Regions from separate parts of the Mesorhizobium sp. WSM4935 genome, predicted to be linked through region 2. Evidence: riboswitches for the same ligand, from Rfam matches in the RefSeq annotation. Region 2 holds a riboswitch; the other holds the start of a gene.
What was found. Region 2 has a riboswitch for S-adenosylmethionine ahead of P9273_RS02435 (O-succinylhomoserine sulfhydrylase). Riboswitches for the same ligand answer to the same signal wherever they lie in the genome.
Positions count from the first base shown of each region.

Region 1 (7,616 bases), on a different contig from region 2:
TCGGGATTCGTCTTCCACATCGGCGGCTATTCCCTGGCGATACCGGGCTACATGGTCTGGGCGGCCTTCCTCTATGCCGGCATAGCCTCGTGGCTAAGCTGGCTGGTCGGGCGTCCGCTGATCGGCCTCAACAGCGAGCGCTATACCCGCGAAGCGGAGCTGCGCTCCTCCATGGTGCGGGTCAACGAAAACGTGGACGCCATCGCGCTCTACCATGGCGAGCCCGACGCCCGGCGCCGGCTGGAGCTCGACCTCGGCACGGTGCTCGGCGCCATGCGGCGCATCTTCACCGCGCAGATCAACCTGTCCTGGGTGACCGACACCTATGGCTGGATAACGGTGGTGGCACCCATCCTGGTGGCTTCGCCGGTCTATTTCTCGGGCGACATCTCGTTCGGCGGGCTGATGATGGCGGTGGGCGCCTTCAACCAGGTCCATTCGTCGCTGCGCTGGTTCATCAACAATATCGGCAGCATCGCCGATTGGCGCGCGACGCTGATGCGCGTGGCCGATTTCCGCATCGCGCTCACCGAGACCGATGCGCTGCACCACAAGGAAAAACGCATCCAGTTCGTTGAAAACGCCAATGGCAGCCTGACCTTCGACAGGCTCGAAGTGGCTTCACCGGAAGGCTGCACCAAGCTTGCCCAGACGGAAGTCGAAATTCGTCCCGGCGAGCGGGTCATGATCACCGGCGAGCCGGGCGCCGGCAAAACATTGTTCTTCCGCGCCATTGCCGGCCTGTGGCCGTGGGGAAGCGGCCGGATCGGCCTGCCGGCCGGCGAGGGCCCCATCTTCGTGCCCCGCGTGCCGTATTTCCCGGCCGGCACGTTGCGCGAGGTCCTCGATCATCCGAACGGCAAAGCCCCGACCAGCGATGCCGAGATCGCGGCGGTGCTTGGCGAGGTCGGCCTCGATCGGCTGGCAACCGCGCTTGATCGTCCCGGTCGGTGGGAACGCGAGCTCGGCGATGACGAGCAACGGGCGCTGGCTTTCGCCAGGCTCGCCTTGCGCAAGCCGAAATGGGTGATCATCGATGAAGCGCTCGACGCGTTCGACGGCCCGACGCTGCGGCGGGTGCTCGCCATGCTGCAGAAGCGTCTGCCCGAAACCGCGATCATCAATATCGGGCGCGGTCAGCAGAACGACCAGTTCTTCCCGCGCTCGCTGAACATCGTGAAGGATACCGGAGCCCAGGCACTGAAGCCCGCGCGCGTTCGAGCCGGCGCGATCGAGCCGCCGCCTCCGGCGGCGCGCCGCAAGAAGGAATCCACCGAAGCTTAAAGCAAATTCCAGGAGAAAGTGTGAGGTTTTCCGTCCGGAAAGGCGGTCAGAGCGCCCGGGCGCCGTATTTGGCGCGGAACTCGTCGTAGCAGTCGCGCCGCCAGCGGCGGCCGACGATATAGCCGCGCAGGAGTTCGGCCGGCGAGTAGCCGAGCGACTTGGACGACCGGTTGGCGTTATAGCCCGAAAACGCCTGCGGAAACCTGCCCTTGAGGATATCGGCGATGATCTGCCGCGCGATCATGTAAGGCGGAACGTCGGGGTAGCGGTCGGCGATATAAGGATGCTTGTCGATCAGATTGGCATAGGCCTGGACATAGCCGTCGCGGCGGCCGGAGATCGAATTCTCCGAATTGTATTTCTTCCAGTCGATGTCCTGCGACAGCATGGCGCCGCCGCGCTGGGCGAAGCGCAGCAGAAGCTCGCGATCCTGCATGCGCGTGATGTCGCTGTCATAACCGCCGATCGCGAGCAGCGCCTCGTGCCTTGCCGTGATCGCCGAACCGGCAATGAAGATGGTCTGCGAGACAAGGGCGCGCTGCAGCGTGCCCTTGTCGAGGAAGGCGTCGCGATTGATGCATTTGGTGCTGCGGCCGCCTTTCAGCGACACGAAGGAGCTGATGAGGACCTCGAGCGAAGGATTCGCGTCGAAGCGCGCCAGCGTCCGCTCCAGCCGGTCCGGCAGATAGACGTCGTCCGAATCAAGGAACGTCACGACCGGCGCCCGCGCGCGCTCTATGCCCGCATTGCGCGCGGCGTTGGCCCCGCGCCATTTGGCGCCGACATAGATCAGCCTCGGGTCGCGGATCTCGGCGAGCGCGGCGGCCGTCCCGTCGGTCGAACCGTCGTCGACCACGATGTGCTCAAAGCGGGTAAGTGTCTGCGCCAGAACGCTTTCCACCGCGCGAACGACCTGGCTGCGCCGATTGTGGGTCGGCGTGATCACTGAGATCAGCGGAACGTCCGGGCTCGACATCGGGCTGCCACCACCGGTCGGATCTGGCGTTTGTCGGATGGGTCTGATGCCTATCTCCGTATCCCGCCCCTAATTTGCGGCCGACGCTACAAAAAAGCCACCTTTGTGTCACGCAGGCCAGCCGAGAAATGCCGCTGCGCTAGCAGAACAGCACTGGTGTCCTGCGCTGGAAATCGGCAGGGTCCTTTGTTTCTGCGCAATCCCCGACTGAACACTACGGTCGAGCCCAACGGTTGCACTCTTTACTGAACTGCTTAACTGTGCCCGACATAGGCGGGCACGATTTCGATCTCATCGCGAACGAGGCCGGCCGCCAAGCTGAAATGGCCAAAAAACGCCAGAGTATAAAATGCCAAACCGACCGCCAGCGAAAACGGGATTTGCCAATGCGGCATACCCGTTCTGGGCGCATGACTTATGACGCGTCGTATCGTGCGCCACGACATGGTTCCCCAGCGGCTGAACGACTTGACGACCCGCCGCGCGCGAGTGGGGGAATGGAGCTCGACGAACTTTCTGTCGGCATCTCTGCCGGTCACCAGCGCGCGCCAAAAGAAGAAGCGCCAGCCGCGTGGCGAGTAGTGGTGAACGCGCGCGTCCACGTTGACTATTTTGTGGCCTTCGCTCCAAAGCTGATGCATCAGCAGCGTGCATGAGACCTTAAAGCCGTTATGTGGTGGAAATGGGTGGCAGGATATCCAGTCGTGCCGGAAGGCAACGTTGTTGGCGTTGATAGCACGCTTTGAGGCGAACCTCTTATCTCCCTCGGCCATTGGGAAGAACCAGATCAATGCGAAGGTTCGCGAAAAGAAGTCATCATATGAAAGATAGGTGTGCCCATTCACGCAGATGGTTTCAGGCCGGTCTACGAAGGGTTTCAGTAGAGTTGAGAGCCAGCTTCGTTCCGGAACTGTATCGGAATCGAGAAAAACAAGGATGTTTCCTTCGCTCCACGGAATGCCGTTGTTCTTGAGGTCGTAGTATCTGCCGCCGGGACAGGCAGCGAAGGTCAGATCGGCAACCTGCGCCAATTGGGGCGCTTCGGTCACTATGCTGCTTCGCAATGAGACGGCGTCGGTTTCGAGCCCGCCATGCGAAATAATGACCTTCGGCCTCGCAAATCCGTTAGCGGAAACTTGGGCGATTTCGCGCGCCAAGGCTTTCAGCCCAAGGCCAATCTCATCCCAGTCGATGGATTTGGCATTCTCCATCTCCACGATGATAGAATAGGTAGGATGTACAGTCATCGCGACCCAACCAGTTATCAAAACCAGTGGCTATAGCTCTGACAGCGTGCTGTCAAATGATCGAGATGCAATTGTGCACTGAGAATTTGCTGAAGGAGCTATTTAATCGTTCGGTTCCGGAAGCTGGACGGATCGGCATACTCGGACAGGAAACGCTTTCGCCATTCTTCGTTGATTGCATCGCGCTGGACTTCGAGACCTGACTGGAGCTTGGTATCCCAGTTGAGCTCCACATCCACCAACTGCGCGAGTTTTGCCAGGCTCCCTGCCGGATCACGCTGAAGCTGCTCGTAAGTCAGGGAGAGGAAGGACAGCCCGTTCTTAGCGAACCAACCGTCCCATGCCACGTTCTCCATCAAAAGCTTTTCCAGAGACTTTGCGATGGCCTGGCCGTTATAGCGTGGCGGTACATCACTGATTTCGGTGGACCGAAATTCACGGGTTTGACGCGCACGTGCCCAAGAGATCGCCTGGCCGAGCAGATCGTCACGGGTCAAGCGTACATAGTTCAAATTCGGAAGGCTGGCTGGCAGTTTCACCGTCTTGGCAAGCTGTGTGAACTGACTCGCAAAGAGCTTGATTGCGTAGACTCCGGTAGAAGATCGCCCGTCCGTGAGCGCACGCAGAAGCTGCGCGCGGGGATCTCGCGGGTAACCCGGCAACTCCAGCAGACGTCGCCCGCCAAACCATTCCAGCGGATGACCCAGCCCAGCAGAAGCCATCAATCCCGCGAGATGATTGCTGCCGCTGCGCGGTGACGTGCAGATGAGAATTCCCGCCCGTAGCTCGGACAGAATGTTTGGCGGAATTTCCACCACTGCCGGTGATCGACGAACGAAGTGCATTCCCCTCAGCGTCTCAACAAAAACACCGCCTGCTGGCCGAAGAAGTTCCAGAACCACCAAGGCATCGACAGGCCGATCTTCTGGCCGTTGGCGTCGAGGGCGGTCGCCTTTTCGACGGTCGCGCCTAGCTCCTCGCATAGGTTGACGAAGTCGCGGATGGTGCAGAAATGGATGTTGGGCGAGTCGTACCAGGAATAGGGCAAGTCCTTGGTGACCGGCATCCTGCCCTTGATCAGCAGCGAGAAGCGGACGCGCCAGTGACCGAAATTGGGGAAGGATACGATGGCGCGGTTGCCGATCCGAAGCAACTCATCGAGCACGATCTTCGGATTGCGCGTCGCCTGCAGCGTCTGCGAGAGCACGACGAAGTCGAAGCCCTTGTCGGCGTAGAATTTCAGATCCGTGTCGGCGTCGCCCTGGATGACCGAAAGTCCGCGCGACACACATTCGTTGACGCCGCGCTGCGACAGTTCCAGCCCTCGGCCGTCGACCTGCTTGGTCTCCTGCAGGAGCTCCAGAAGCACGCCGTCGCCCGAGCCGACATCGAGCACTCGCGAATTGGCAGGAATAAGATCGGTGACGACCTCCAGGTCGACACGCTGGGCGCGATTGACGCTCATAGGCTGAGCCCCCTGGCGCGGGCGGCGGAGGCGATGAAGCCGTTGATGGCCGCGAACAGCTCCGGCTCGTCGAGCAGGAAGGCGTCATGGCCGCGATCGGTCTCGATCTCGACGAAGGAGACGGAAGCGCCCGCCGCGTTCAAGGCATGCACGATCGAACGGCTCTCCTCGGTCGGGAACAGCCAGTCGCTGGTGAAGGACACCAGGCAGAAGCGCGTCTTGGTGCCGGCGAAGGCATCGGCGAGGCGCCCGCCGTGATCGGCGGCAAGGTCGAAATAGTCCATCGCGCGGGTCAGATAGAGGTAGGAATTGGCGTCGAAGCGGTCGACGAAAGTCATGCCCTGGTGGCGCAGATAACTCTCGATCTGGAAATCGGCGTCGAAGCCGAAGGTAAGCGCCTCGCGGTCCTGCAGATTGCGGCCGAATTTGCGGTGGAGCGCGGCTTCGGAAAGATAGGTGATGTGGGCGGCCATGCGCGCGACGGCCAGCCCCTTTTCCGGCCGCTTGCCGAAATCAAGATATTTGCCGCCATGCCAGTCGGGATCGGCCATCACGGCCTGCCGGCCGACTTCGTGGAAGGCGATGTTCTGCGAGGAATGGCGGGCGCCGGTGGCGATCGGCAGCGCCGAGAAGACCCTCTCAGGGTAGCTTGCGGCCCATTCCAGTACCTGCATGCCGCCCATCGAGCCGCCAAGCACGCAAAACAGCTTTTCGATGCCGAAATGATCGATGAGCATCGCCTGCGCGCGCACCATGTCGCGGATGGTGATGATCGGCAGGTCGAGCCCGTAGGGCTTGCCGGTGACCGGGTTGGTCGAGGCCGGCCCGGTCGAGCCGAGGCAGCCGCCGACGACGTTGGAGCAGATGACGAAGAAGCGGTTGGTGTCGATGATCTTGCCGGGGCCGATCAGTACCTCCCACCAGCCCGGCTTGCCGGTCACCGGATTGGTGTTGGCGACGTGCTGGTCACCGGTCAGAGCGTGGCAGACGAGGATGGCGTTGGAGCGCGCGTCGTTCAGTGTGCCGTAGGTCTGGTAGGCGATCTGGAAGGGCGAGAGCAGGGTGCCGGCGTCGAGCTTCAGCGGCTTGTCGGGGCCGAACTGCAGCACCGGGCTCGACGGATGGTCGACCTCGTCCTTGGTTCTTGCAGCGCGCTGAGCGGCCATGTCCGTCCTCATCCTGTGCCGCGTCGGTCTCGTCCCGATGCGCTGTCCGGCCGGCAGCGGACAACAAAAAACCGGCATTGCCGTCGCAAAGCCGGTTACAGGTTGCAAACGGCCCTTTAGCGAGTTGTTTAACGTGGCTGCAAGCCGACCGGCCAAATCACCACGGAAGTCTGAGCAGTTCTTCTATGACCAGCGCCGCGCTTCGTCAACGGGTAGCCTCTTAGCGGTGCGAGGCGGGCACCAGGCGCCGGCACTCGACATTCCAGCCCGTCGCCTGTATTTCCGCTGCGGCCTTGAAGGCCTTCTCGACGGATTTGTGACATGAAGCAGGATCAGCCCCGTCCGACGCCCCGCGCGGGCATCATGGACATCGAGGCCTATGTGCCGGGAAAAAGCACCGCGCCGGCCGGCGTGACGAAAGTCTACAAACTGTCGTCGAACGAAAACCCGCTCGGGCCGTCGCCAAAGGCGATCGAGGCCGCGCGCGAAGTGGCGGCGAAGCTCGACGTCTATCCTGACGGCACGGCGCGGCGGCTGCGCGAAGCGATCGCCGATGTGCACGGGCTGAACCCGGCGAACATCATCTGCTCCAACGGCTCAGACGAGATCCTTGGCCTGCTGGCGCAGACCTATCTGGCGCCGGGCGACGAGGCCGTGTTCACCGAACACGCCTTCATGGTCTACAAGATCTATATCCAGGCGGCGGGAGCCAAGCCGGTGGCGGTGAAGGAAACCGATGAGCGCGCCGATGTCGATGCGATTTTGGCCGCGGTGACGCCGGCGACGCGGATCGTGTTCCTCGCCAATCCCAACAATCCGACCGGCACCTATTTGCCGTTCCAGGAAGTGCGCCGGCTGCACGCGGCATTGCCGAAGAACGTGCTCCTGGTGCTTGATGCGGCCTATGCCGAATATGTGCGGCGCAACGACTACGAGGCCGGCATCGAGCTCGCCGGCAGCTCCGAAAACGTGGTGATGACCCGCACCTTCTCCAAGCTTGGCCTCGGCGGCGCGCGCATCGGCTGGATGTACGGGCCGGCGCATATCGTCGATGCGATCAATCGTATCCGCGGCCCGTTCAACGTCAATGCGACCGCGATCGAGGCGGGCATCGCCGCCATCCGCGACCGCGCCCATATCGAGCGCAGCGTGACGCATAACGAGAAATGGCTGGCCTGGCTCAGCGCCGAGCTTACCGGGCTCGGCCTGCGCGTCACACCCAGCGTCGGCAATTTCGTGCTGATCCATTTTCCCGACAGCAAGAAACATTCGGCGGCGGCCGCGGACGATTATCTGAGCGCGCGCGGCTATATCCTGCGCCGCGTGACCGGCTACGGCTTCCCCAACGCGCTGCGCATGAGCGTAGGCACCGAGGAGGCCAACCGTGGCGTCATCGACGCGCTGAAGACCTTCCTGAAAAGCTAGAACACCATGGCATCACCGATGTTCGAGAAAGTAGCGCTGGTCGGCATCGGCCT
Region 1 is NZ_JARTVR010000015.1:16,676-24,291, reverse strand. Features, by position in the region: gene P9273_RS26110 (ABC transporter ATP-binding protein/permease) at 1-1,284, shown strand, start outside; gene P9273_RS26105 (glycosyltransferase family 2 protein) at 1,331-2,260, opposite strand; gene P9273_RS26100 (glycosyltransferase family A protein) at 2,515-3,507, opposite strand; gene P9273_RS26095 (Stf0 family sulfotransferase) at 3,606-4,409, opposite strand; gene metW (methionine biosynthesis protein MetW) at 4,358-4,972, opposite strand; gene metX (homoserine O-acetyltransferase MetX) at 4,969-6,138, opposite strand; SAM riboswitch at 6,235-6,312, opposite strand; gene hisC (histidinol-phosphate transaminase) at 6,460-7,563, shown strand; gene P9273_RS26075 (prephenate/arogenate dehydrogenase family protein) at 7,570-7,616, shown strand, end outside.
Region 1: it holds a riboswitch for S-adenosylmethionine, as region 2 does, so the genes downstream of both, metX (homoserine O-acetyltransferase MetX) here and P9273_RS02435 (O-succinylhomoserine sulfhydrylase) in region 2, are expected to answer to the same signal.

Region 2 (7,616 bases):
ACGTCATCCGCCTCCTGCCGCCGCTCACCGTCACCGACGAGGAGATCGGCGAGGCGCTGAAGCGCATTCGCGGCGGCGCCAAGGGCCTGACCGACGCGATTGCGGCCGAAGCCGCGAAATAATTTCTGGAACCTGCCGATGAGTGTCCGCCACTTCACCGATCTATCCGCCGTTTCCGCGGGGGACCTGCGCATCATGCTGGACGACGCGGTGGCGCGAAAGACCAGGCTCAAGGCGGGCGAGCGTTCAAAACCGCTCGATGGCAAGGTGCTGGCCATGATCTTCGACAAGCCGTCGACGCGCACGCGCGTGTCCTTCGATGTCGGTATGCGCCAGCTTGGCGGCGAGACCATCATGCTGACCGGCACGGAGATGCAGCTCGGCCGTTCGGAGACCATCGCCGACACGGCGAAAGTGCTGTCGCGCTATGTCGATGCCATCATGATCCGCACCACCTCGCATGACCGGCTGCTGGAGCTCACCGAGAACGCCACCGTTCCGGTCATAAACGGGCTGACCGACGACACGCATCCCTGCCAGCTCATGGCCGACATCATGACCTATGAGCAGCATCGCGGCCCGGTGGCCGGCAAGACCTTCGCCTGGACCGGCGACGGCAACAATGTGCTGCATTCGCTGCTCGAAGCCTCGGCGCGGTTCCGCTTCAACCTCAATGTCGCGGTGCCGGAGGGCAGCGAACCTTTCGAGAAATATGTCGACTGGTCGAAAGCCAATGGAGGCAAGGTCCGGTTTGCCAAGTCCGCCGAGGAAGCCGTCGACCAGGCCGATTGCGTCGTCACCGACAGCTGGGTCTCGATGGGCCAGGAACATCGCGCCCGCGGTCACAACGTCTTCCTGCCCTATCAGGTCAATGCGGCGCTGATGGCAAAGGCTAAGCCCGATGCGTTGTTCATGCACTGCCTGCCGGCGCATCGCGGCGAGGAGGTCACAGACGAGGTGATCGACGGGCCGCATTCGGTGGTGTTCGACGAGGCCGAGAATCGGCTGCACGCCCAGAAGGCGGTGCTGGCCTGGTGCTTGGGCGCTTGAGAAGGACGGACCTGACCGCTTCCGGTCCGATCGGGGTCAACTTGATCTGGGGATATGTGATGCCTATTTGCGGGCCATCACGTAAATTGAACGCGCTTCGACGCATGCGGCTCACAGGGCGGCATGGCTGCGCCCCGGAGTTTTGTCATGTTGGAAACCCAGACCTTGGCTGAGCATAAACCCCAACTCGGTGAATTCGGCTTCGCCGGCGATGATCATGTCGTGCCCTACGAGGTCGCGCCGCTCGATGTGCGCGGCCGCACCGTGCAGCTCGGGCCGATGCTCGACGCTATCTTGAGCCGCCACAATTATCCTGAGCCCGTCGCCCGCCTGCTGGCGGAAGCCTGCGTGCTCACCGTGCTGCTCGGCACCTCGCTGAAGTTCGAGGGCAAGTTTATCCTGCAGACCCGGACCGACGGTCCGGTCGACATGCTTGTGGCCGATTTCACCACGCCGCATGCGCTGCGCGCCTATGCGCGCTTCGATGCCGACCGGCTGCAGGCGCTGACCGACGCCGGCGAGACCTCGCAGCAGGCGCTGCTTGGCAACGGCGTGCTGGCTCTGACCATCGACCAGGGCGCGCATATGCAGCGCTACCAGGGCATCGTCCAGCTCGACGGCACCTCGCTGGAGGACGCCGCGCGCACCTATTTCCGCCAGTCGGAGCAGATCCCGACCGACATCAAGATGTCGGTCGCCAAGCTGGTGACGCCCGGACCCGCCGGCGCGCGCGAGCAGTGGCGCGCCGGCGGCATCCTGGCGCAGTTCCTGCCGCAGGCGCCGGAGCGCATGCGCATCCCCGACATTTCGGGCGGCGACGGCGACGACCGCGAGGTGACGGACCATCCGGCCGACAATTCCTGGCAGGAATTGCTGGCGCTGCTGGGCACCATCGAGCCGACCGAGCTGATCGACCCGACGGTGGGCGCCGAGCGGCTGCTTTATCGGCTGTTCCATGAGCATGGCGTGCGGGTTTTCAGCAGTGTGCCGGTCGCCGATCAGTGCTCCTGCTCACGCGACAAGATCCGCGGCATCCTCGAAGGCTTTTCGGCCGAGGAGATCAAGGAGTCGACCGAGGACGGCGGCATCCATGTCGCCTGTGAGTTCTGCTCGACGCAATACGACTTCGACCCGGCCGAATTTGCGGCGGACTAACGCCTCCTCCTTCTCCCCGTTTCACGGGGAGAGGGAGCCAATCGCCTAATTCACCGTCCTCTTCGTTCCCGGCATGTCGAGCGAGAAAGCCGGAATGGCGATATCGAACGTCTCGCCCCGGCCGTTGCGCATCGTGTAGTGGCCGACCATGATGCCCGACGGCGTCGAGAGCGGGCAGCCTGAAGTGTATTGATAGCTGTCGCCCGGATTGAGTTCCGGCTGATCGCCGACGACGCCGGCGCCGCGGACCTCCTCGACCCGGCCCTGGCCGTCCGTGATGTGCCAATAGCGCGATAAAAGCTGCACGAATTCGTCGGAGCGGTTGTCGATCGTCACCTGATAGCCCCACACATAGCGGTTCTGGGACGGATCGGAGCGGTCCTCCAGATAGAAGGGCCTGACCAGCACTTCGATGTTGCGCGTCACTGCGCGATACATGGGCCACTCCGGTTGCCGCCGCGGAACATTCGTCGCGCTTCGCTGTTGGACGCGCAGCGCCGACCATCCTTCCAGCCTTGTAGCGCACGTGCCGAAAAACAATGTCATTTAAGTGACACATGACAATGTTGGTGTGCACAAACGGTGCCGGGCGACTCGGGCGCTCTGTCGACTGATGAAACCGCCGCGTGCGGCCTAGAGCAATTCCGGGAAAACTGTGAGCGGTTTTCCGTCTGGAATTGCTTGAAAACAAAGAGATAGAGCAGGTCGCCGTTTCCCACAAACGGTGAAACGCCCTATCGGGAGTGACCAGATCTCGATGGAACTGACTATCGCAGCCGGCCTGGCTTCCTCAGCCCTTCTCCTCTCCAACCTCGCCAGCATCCTGCTCGCCTCGTCGCGGCTGAAAAGGCGGCATGTCATTGCGCCGCCCGACGGCGCGCAACCGGTCTCGATCATCGTTCCTTCTCGTGGCGTCGAGCCGTTCACCCAGGAGACCCTGCAGCGCGCCTTCTCGCTCGACTGGCCTCGCTATGAGCTGATCTTCTGCGTCGCGCATGCCGAGGACCCGGTAGTGAGGCTCATCGATGCGGCGATCGCGCGCCATCCCAAGGTTCCGGCGCGGCTCCTGATCGGCGACGACCGCATCAGCGCCAATCCCAAGCTCAACAACTGCGTCAAGGGCTGGCAGGCGGCGCGGCACGACTGGGTGATCCTCGCCGATTCCAACGTGCTGATGCCCAAGGACTATGTCCAGCATCTGGTCGCGGCCTGGCGGCCGGATACCGGCCTCGTCTGCTCGACGCCGATCGGTTCACGGCCGGACGGTTTTTGGGCTGAAGTCGAGTGCGCCTTCCTCAACACGCTGCAGGCGCGCTGGCAGTATGCCGGCGAGGTGCTCGGCCTCGGCTTCGCCCAGGGCAAGAGCATGTTGTGGAACAAGCCGATGCTCGATGCAAACGGCGGCATCCAGGCTTTGGCCGCCGAGATCGCCGAGGATGCGGCGGCCACCAAACTGGTCAATGGACTTGGCCTTCACGTCCGTCTCGTCGCCTCGCCCTTCGAGCAGCCGCTGGGCCAGCGCACCTTCGCCGAAATCTGGTCGCGGCAAGCGCGCTGGGCGCGGCTGCGTCGCGTCACCTTCCCGCTTTTCTTCGCGCCCGAGATTCTGACCGGCGCGGTCGTGCCGCTGATTTTCGCGCTGATCGCGGCGGCAAGCGCCGGCGTCGGCCTGCCTGCCACGGCGCTTTGCGTGCTGGCGGTCGCCTATGTGCCGGAATGTCTGCTCGCCCGGTCCAAGGGCTGGTACCTGTCGCCGCGCAGCATCACCGCGATGATCGTGCGCGACGTCATGCTTCCCGCCATCTGGGCGCGCGGCTGGCTCGGCGGCGCGGTCGAGTGGCGCGGCAACGCCATGACCATCCACAGCAAGGCGATAACCGAGCTGGAGGAGATCGCGTGAGCCAGGGCTGACGCGTTCTCCTGTCCAATTTGCAGCTTGCTTCTTACTTGGCCGCCCTCAGCGCCTGCTCGATGTCCTCCAGCAGATCGTCGGTGTCCTCCAGGCCGACGGAAAGCCGGAGTGTACCCGGTCCTATGCCGAGTTCGGCCCGCGCGTCGTCGCTGAGGTTCTTGTGCGTCGTCGTCGCCGGGTGGGTGATCAGGCTCTTGGCGTCGCCGAGATTGTTCGAGATCAGCACGATGTCGAGCGCGTTCTGGAAGGCGAAGGCCGCCTGCTTGCCGCCCTTGATGTCGAGGCAGATCAATGTCGAGCCGCCGGACATCTGCTTCTTCACGACATCCGCCTGCGGATGATCGGCGCGGCCCGGATAGATGACGCGGGCGATCTCCGGTCGGCCGGCGAGGAAATCGGCTATCTTGCCGGCGCTCTCGGTCTGCTGACGCACGCGCAGCGGCAATGTCTCCAGGCCTTTGAGCAGCGTCCAGGCGTTGAAGGGCGAGAGGCTTGGGCCGGTGTGGCGGAAATAGTCGTGCAGGTTCTCGTCGATCCACTTCTTGTCCGAAAGGATGACGCCGCCGAGGCAGCGGCCCTGGCCGTCTATATGCTTGGTCGCCGAATAGACGACGACATGGGCGCCGAGCTGCAAGGGCTTCTGCTGCAGCGGCGTGGCGAAGACATTGTCGACGATGACGCGCGCGCCGATCGAATTGGCGAGCTTGGCGACCGCGGCAATGTCGACCACCTCCAACGTCGGATTGGTCGGGCTTTCGAGGAAGAACAGCTTGGTGTTCGGCCTTACCGCCTTTTCCCAATTGGCGATGTCGGTGCCGTCGATGAGCGTCGCCTGGATGCCGTAGCGCGGCGCCAGCGTCTCCACCACCCAGCGGCAGGAACCGAACAGCGCGCGCGCCGCGACGATGTGGTCGCCGGCCTTGACGCTGCAGAGCAGGGCGGCGGAAACGGCGGCCATGCCGGAGGCGGTGGCGCGGGCATCCTCGGCGCCTTCCAGCGCGCACATGCGCTTCTCGAACATGTCGACGGTCGGGTTGGCGTAGCGCGAATAGATGAAGCCCGGCTCCTCGCCCTTGAAGCGGGCTTCCGCCGCCTGGGCCGTCTCGTAGACATAGCCCTGGGTAAGGTACATCGCCTCGGCGGTCTCGCCATATTGCGAACGCAGCGTTCCGCCATGCACGAGTGCCGTCTGAGGTTTCCAATTGCGCTTCTTGGTGCTCATAGCCTTGCTTCCAGACACAAAAAAACCGGCCGCGAAGTCGCAACCGGTCCATATAGCCTTGCGGCTCGACGGTCCTTTAGCGACTTGTTTAACGTGGCTGCAAGCCGACCGGCCAAATCACCACGGGATAACGACCCTTTAGACCCCTGCCGCGCTTGCGTCAATTGCCGGCTTCATTAAGAGGGTTGTACCAGCCGGGCGGCAAGAGCCTGCTCAGGTCCTCGCCCGGCCTTGTGAACGGAGCCAGCCTTTGCGGCAGACAGGCATTCTTCCGGATCAGGATATCGCGGCGCTGTTCGAGGCCAACGCGCTGAAGTCGCCGCGCGCGCTCGATACCGACCAGATCCAGCCGGCGAGCCTCGATCTGAGGCTCGGCGACAAAGCCTATCGCGTGCGCGCGTCCTTCCTGCCGGGTCCCGACCATCTGGTCGCCGACAAGCTCGAGCGGCTGAAGCTGCACGAGATCGACCTCACCCGGGGCGCGGTGCTGGAAACCGGCTGCGTCTATATCGTGCCGCTGCTCGAAAGCCTGGCGCTGCCGGCGAACGTTTCGGCCTCGGCCAATCCCAAGAGCTCGACCGGGCGGCTGGATATTTTCACGCGCGTCATGACCGACCGCGGCCACGAGTTCGACAAGATCGCCGCCGGCTATCAGGGGCCGCTCTATCTCGAGGTCAGCCCGCGCACCTTCCCGATCGTCGTGCGGGCCGGCTCGCGGCTGTCGCAGATCCGTTTCCGCACCGGCAATGCGGTGCTCTCGGAGAGCGAGTTGCGCGACCTGCATCGCGCCGAGATGCTGGTCGCCACCGAGCCGCCCAACATTTCCGGCGGCGGCATCGCGCTCTCCATCGACCTTGACGGCGACAAGGACGGCCTTGTCGGCTATCGCGGCAAGCACCACACCGGCCTTGTCGACGTCGACAAGCGCGCCGCGCAGGATGTTGTCGATTTCTGGGAGCCGATCTACAAGAGCGGTGCGGGCGAGCTGGTTCTCGATCCGGACGAATTCTACATCCTTGTCAGCCGCGAGGCTGTGCATGTACCGCCGCTCTACGCCGCCGAGATGACGCCCTTCGATCCGCTGGTCGGCGAGTTCCGCGTCCACTATGCCGGCTTCTTCGATCCGGGCTTCGGCCATTCCGCCGCCGGCGGCAGCGGCAGCCGCGCCGTGCTCGAAGTGCGCAGCCACGAGGTGCCTTTCATCCTCGACCACGGCCAGATCGTCGGCCGCCTCGTCTACGAGCACATGCTGAAGCGTCCGCAGGCGCTTTACGGCACCGATCTCGGCTCGAACTACCAGGCGCAGGGCCTCAAGCTCTCCAAGCATTTCAGGGCAGCGCGGTGAGGTCCAAGGGAGCGATGTCCGGAAGGACAGGCGCAAACGGATGCCGTCCCATCCCTTCGTCATTCTAGGGCGGAGCAAGGAGCGAAGCGACGCGCGCAGACCCTAGAATCCATGCCGTGGCATTTGCCGTAGAATGCAGCGGTCCAGAATAGCCGCCGATAACTGCACCAGCTAAGATCACTAGATGACCGGCTACGTACATGACCGCGAGCCAGAAAGGCGGCACGATCTATATCGGTGTCACCAATGACCTTGCTCGTCGCATGCCCGAGCACAAGACTGGCCAAGGCTCCAGCTTCACCAGCCGCTACGGCGTACAGCGTCTGGTCTGGTACGAGGAATACTTCGACATCGCCGATGCCATTCAGCGTGAGACATCATTGAAGCGTTGGCCACGCCGATGGAAGGTCGAGCTCATCGAGAAAGCCAACCCGGAATGGTTCGAGCTCTTTCGCGGAATTGGCTGGTGATCGTTCTGCGCCGCTGCGGTGCTCGGGCGTCACGGCATGGATTCTAGGGTCTGCGCGCGTCGCTTCGCTCCTTGCTCCGCCCTAGAATGACGAAGGGAGACGGCTGCGATACACCCCTCGGCCATTCCTACAGCGCCTTGACCGCCACCGTCACCGGCTTTTCGATCTCCAGCGGATTGCGCAGCGGCAGGCCGAAATCCGGCGCCTCGATCTCGAACGTGTCGCCCGCCTCCGTCCGGACGCCGTCGGCGAAGGAGAGCGTCGCGGTGCCGAACATGTGCACATGCACGTCGCCCGGCTGGCGGAAGGCCGAATATTTGAAATGGTGGTGCTCGAGATTGGCGATGGTGTGCGACATGTTCGCCTCCCCCGACAGGAACGGCTTTTCCCAGAGCAGCTTGCCGTCGCGCCAAATGCGCGACGCGCCGCGTATATCGGCCGGCAGGTCGCCGATCAGTATCT
Region 2 is NZ_JARTVR010000001.1:517,489-525,104, forward strand. Features, by position in the region: gene P9273_RS02410 (aspartate aminotransferase family protein) at 1-122, shown strand, start outside; gene argF (ornithine carbamoyltransferase) at 139-1,050, shown strand; gene P9273_RS02420 (Hsp33 family molecular chaperone) at 1,174-2,205, shown strand; gene apaG (Co2+/Mg2+ efflux protein ApaG) at 2,251-2,643, opposite strand; gene P9273_RS02430 (ceramide glucosyltransferase) at 2,963-4,105, shown strand; gene P9273_RS02435 (O-succinylhomoserine sulfhydrylase) at 4,149-5,339, opposite strand; SAM riboswitch at 5,396-5,473, opposite strand; gene P9273_RS02440 (2'-deoxycytidine 5'-triphosphate deaminase) at 5,590-6,684, shown strand; partial or broken gene P9273_RS02445 (GIY-YIG nuclease family protein) at 6,869-7,154, shown strand; gene araD1 (AraD1 family protein) at 7,282-7,616, opposite strand, start outside.